DNA from 2 places in the Metabacillus sp. 84 genome. Region 1 is predicted to be linked to the other one. Evidence: predicted binding sites of a transcription regulator. Region 1 holds the regulator's gene; the other holds the start of a gene.

Region 1 (2,399 bases):
ACGAATCTTCAGCCAGATTGGGACTGATTAAATGCTTTTCAACCAGGACTCTTTTTTGCACATGTTCCAGGTCACTCATTTTCAGAAGCACAAAAGATCCAATGTCAGGAAAAGATTGTTCGGAAAACCTTTCTTCAAACAATGACAATATGTTCTGTGACTCTTCATCGGACGCTAAAGCCGGAAACCGAAACTGCTCAATATTCCGCGCCAGCCGGATCCTGCTGCTTAAAACAATATCTGAATCCGGTCCTTCCTGACTCATCCAGGCACTCATTGCATTGTTCATAAAATCCTGCAATGACATAGTCTATGCTTCCTCCCCTCTACCCATATTGATCTGCCTGACAATCTCTTTAATCTCATCCCGGAGCTCTGCCGCCTTTTCAAACTCCTCTTGAGCGATATGATGCTGCATCAGTTTTTTCAGATCCTCCATGCGTTTTTGAAGGTGAATGCTCCCACCGATCCGCTTTGGAATTTTACCTCCATGAACAGTGTTGCCGCTATGAACCTTTCTTAAAATAGGTGTAATCTCATTTTGAAACGTTTTATAGCATTCTGAACACCCAAACCGGCCGGCTTTGCCAAACTGTCTGTACGTCATGCCGCATCGGGGGCAATGCTGGATCTCCTCTGCCCTGTACATGGAAGAAGCATCGGATTTTGCAAGCTTCGTCTCGAAATTAAGCAGGCCTGATAAAAGAGAGTTTATGGAAAATCCGCCATCACTTCCGAATACCATCATATTACTATTCTCTTTCGCACATTGTTCACAAATATGAACCTCTGCTTTTTCTCCATTGATCACTTTCGTAAAATGGAACGTTGCCGGTCTTTCATGACATTCCTGACACACCATGAGGATCACCGCCTTGCAATTAGTTATATTTTAGGGACGTTAGCATAGCCTTCAGCATCCTTGACCTTAATTCATCCCTTAAGGGCAAATCCACATAAAGAACTGAACGGTCCATGACACTCAGCATAATTTTGGCTTCTCTGGGTGTAATGACATTTTCAGCTGCCAGCCTTAAGACAATATCCTCCGCCGGAGCCTGGGGCAATCTATCGCCCGCCAGTTCAATCATCTGCTCCAGTAAATGGGCATCGTCATTGGACTGTACTTTGATGATGCGTATATATCCGCCTCCGCCGCGCTTGCTCTCCACCATATAGCCTCGTTCTACAGTAAAACGAGTGTTAATGACATAGTTGATCTGAGACGGTACACATTGGAACTTATCAGCAATCTCGCTCCGCTTAAGTTCTACAATTTCTTGCTCACTCATATCGAGAACCTGCTTTAAATACTGCTCGATTACGTCTGATATGTTTCTCATCAAGCCTCCTCCTCACTTGACTTTGACTATATTTGACTAATATAAATATATGATGTTCCCGTCTTTTTTTCAACTATTTCAAACTTGAACTTTCTGTATTACGTTTCCCATTCATTCCGTTTCGTCACTTCCAGGGTATACGTCGAAGCATTTTGATCCTTTTCATCTTGTTTTACCTTCATTTTATACACCACTAGGTCATTTTGATCTAATGTCTTCAAGACTTCTTCGAGGTCGTTTCCTTGCTGCACCTTTACTTTCATTGTTTCCCTTTCTTCCTTTTTCCTAAAACTCCAATGCACCCGATTCAGGAAAGAAAGACTCAGCCAGACTGCCAGTGCGGTAAAACCCGCGAGGATATACATACCTGCGCCTATAACCAGACCCAGTCCTGCAGAGATCCAGATGGATGCAGCTGTCGTTAATCCATGAATGCTGCCGCCTTTCACCAAAATCGTTCCAGCTCCGAGAAATCCAATGCCGCTGATCACATAAGAAGGAATACGGGAGGGGTCAAACTGAGTATGAGGGTACTCATCCAAGTACTCTTTAAAGCCGTAAAGGGATAGCAGCATAAGCAGACAGGCTCCGATTCCCACGATTAAGTGGGTCCTGAACCCTGCCGGATGCCCGTTGATTTCCCGCTCGGCCCCAATAAAGCCGCATATAATAGCTGTAAAAACAATCCGGATCATCATCGTAACTTCATCTGATCCTATAATATCTTTCATCGTTTCCATTAATCTTCACCTGCAAACTTCCCAAATAAAAAATTTGATTCTTCTCTTATACCCTTTCTGGAGAGGATAGAAACTTTTGATGGGGGTGGGCTGGGGGAGTGGGCTGAAGGGCTGAGGGTATCTCTGGGGGGACGAGGGGACGAGGGTGCATTGGAGGAATGCGGGAGGCTTGAGGGTAGTCACGAAGGACGAGGCTGGATTGGGGGAGTGCGGGGGGGCTTGAGGGTAGTCACGAAGGACGAGGCTGGATTGGGGAGTGCGGGGGGGCTGAGCTGGCGCGTATTTGGCCTGGTATGGTCCAAAGGAACAGGGCTTG
Region 2 (2,399 bases), on a different contig from region 1:
GTGCTCAAACGAATTCAGCATTTGGATGAAGCATATAATAACGTGAAATCCGAGCAGAGAAAGTAGCAATTTTTGCCTCTTCCTTTTTCAATCAAGATCTGGTACAATCCTGTAATCAGCAGTCAATGCTGCTGCACACTCCATTCATTCCAGCCAGTGCCTATGTGCACTGGAGTGTACATATCGGGAATGGAGCTTTGAAGGAAAAGCTTATAATATTCATAAGGCTCTGCCAATCGGCAGAGCCTTTTCATTTACACAGGCTTGTTGCCAATAAATAAAAATAAAAATCCTCCTGAAATGAGGTGTTTGACTCACTGCAGAAGGATTTGGAAAGGTTACCCTTTAGTTTATGTAATTGGCGCGCTCGGAGGGATTCGAACCCCCGGCAGACGTGGTACCGGAAACCACCGCTCTATCCGACTGAGCTACGAGCGCCTTTAGTGTCAGCAAGGAATATTATATGACACTAAAATGAATAAATCAAGCTTTTTATGAATCCAGCTTTCGTTTACGCAGCGGCTTCTCCAGAGAATAGTACTCTTCTTCCAAATCAAGAAGCTTTTCATTGAGCAGGGAACGAGCATCCTCTACCCCTTTATTATAAAAATACGGCCCAAGCTCGCTCGATATATAATCTAGAAAGATTTCTGCAGCCAGATCCCCGATTTCTTCATCCCACTCTTTATACAGATAATCCTGCAGTTTAGTTGCCATATCTGCTTTTTCCTCTTTTTTAAATTTGATCATAGGTCCCCGCCCTTTCTTTTCCCGCCAAACGATGGTATGGTCTTTATCTTACCAGATACGCTCCATTTTTTCTGTTTATGACAGAGAATCTCTTTTTAAGGGCAGAACTTTTGTTTTTGCCTGTTCCGCTGTTTAAATACCGTGCGAACGGGTATCATGAATACAGTCAGTATAGAGTAATAAAAGCGGATGATATCCGGTTGTTTTTGTTTGACCTTTATTGACCTTAAATGTATGATGAGAGTACATAAAAAAATTACATATTATAAGGGAGGCTATACTGTGAATTTAATTCCTACAGTAATTGAGCAAACGAACCGCGGAGAACGTGCATACGATATTTATTCCCGCCTGCTGAAAGACAGAATCATCATGCTTGGAAGCGGAATTGATGACAACGTGGCAAACGCTGTAGTTGCCCAGCTCTTGTTCCTGGAAGCAGAAGATCCGGAGAAGGACATTTCCATTTACATCAATAGCCCAGGCGGATCCATTACAGCGGGTATGGCCATATATGATACGATGCAATTTATTAAGCCCGAGGTGAACACTATTTGTATCGGTATGGCTGCATCAATGGGAGCATTCCTTCTTGCAGCGGGTACTAAGGGCAAGCGTTATGCCCTTCCAAACAGTGAGGTTATGATCCATCAGCCGCTTGGAGGAGCACAGGGACAGGCAACTGAAATTGAGATTGCCGCTAAACGCATTCTTTTCCTTCGTGAAAAGTTAAACCAAATTCTTTCAGACCGTACGGGACAGCCGCTTGAAGTCATCAGCCGTGATACAGACCGCGACAACTTCATGACAGCTGAAAGAGCCCTTGAATACGGCTTGATTGACAAAATTATGAACCGCAACATCCTCGATAACAACGAACAGAAATAAGACCTCGAACCGGATCGGCTTTATAAGCCATCCGGTTTTTTTATAAACAAAAGCACCTGCCGCAAGCAGATGCCCATTTTCTTAAACTTCCTGATGCACATATTCAGATAAGGCTTCAAGCGCCTCTTCCTCATCATGCCCCTCTGCAATCAGCGTGATGGTGGAGCCTGTGCCGATGGCAAGGCTCATTAGCCCCATAATACTCTTCGCATTGACTTTTTTTCCTTCTTTTTCAAGAAAAATATCCGAGCCATAGCGGTTCGCTTCCTGAACGAACAACGCGGCAGGGCGTGCCTGCAAGCCATTCTTCAGCCGGACCTCCACTGTTTTTTCTGCCATATGAATCCCCTCTCCCAATCGTGATTATGTTAAGCGCATACTTGCCTTTGAAGCAAGTATGCACTGCATCCCGTTATCTATTTCATCGTTACCGGCTTGCCTTCGCGGAGCTGCTCAGCAATTTGGTCCAGCTTTCTTAACCGGTGATTTATGCCGGATTTGCTGATGGTTCCGCTCGAGACCATTTCACCGAGTTCCTTTAATGTGACATCCTGATAATCGACACGGAGTCTCGCAATTTCCCTGAGCTTATCGGGAAGCATATCAAGTCCGATTTTGCTGTCAATGTAGCGGATGTTCTCAACCTGTCTCAAAGCCGCTCCAATGGTTTTATTCAGGTTAGCGGTCTCACAATTAACGAGCCGGTTCACTGAATTTCTCATATCACGGACAATCCGGATATCTTCAAACTTCAGCAGCGC

The links. The regulator CtsR, encoded in region 1, represses protease genes until heat stress. The targets are predictions, from matches to a motif close to ATGGTCAATAAAGGTCAAACA.
Region 2: clpP (ATP-dependent Clp endopeptidase proteolytic subunit ClpP) is a predicted target of CtsR. The motif match lies at 958-978, and genes of this name have one in related genera.

The regions. Positions count from the first base shown of each region.
Region 1 covers NZ_JBNILN010000014.1:84,533-86,931, forward strand. Annotated here, with positions in the region: gene ACQCV8_RS17840 (protein arginine kinase) at 1-307, opposite strand, end outside; gene ACQCV8_RS17845 (UvrB/UvrC motif-containing protein) at 311-862, opposite strand; gene ACQCV8_RS17850 (CtsR family transcriptional regulator) at 882-1,343, opposite strand; gene ACQCV8_RS17855 (MgtC/SapB family protein) at 1,442-2,083, opposite strand.
Region 2 covers NZ_JBNILN010000001.1:318,343-320,741, forward strand. Annotated here, with positions in the region: gene yvfG (protein YvfG) at 1-66, shown strand, start outside; tRNA gene ACQCV8_RS01615 (tRNA-Arg) at 360-438, opposite strand; gene ACQCV8_RS01620 (DUF2164 domain-containing protein) at 493-750, opposite strand; gene clpP (ATP-dependent Clp endopeptidase proteolytic subunit ClpP) at 1,033-1,638, shown strand; gene ACQCV8_RS01630 (HPr family phosphocarrier protein) at 1,720-1,977, opposite strand; gene whiA (DNA-binding protein WhiA) at 2,055-2,399, opposite strand, start outside.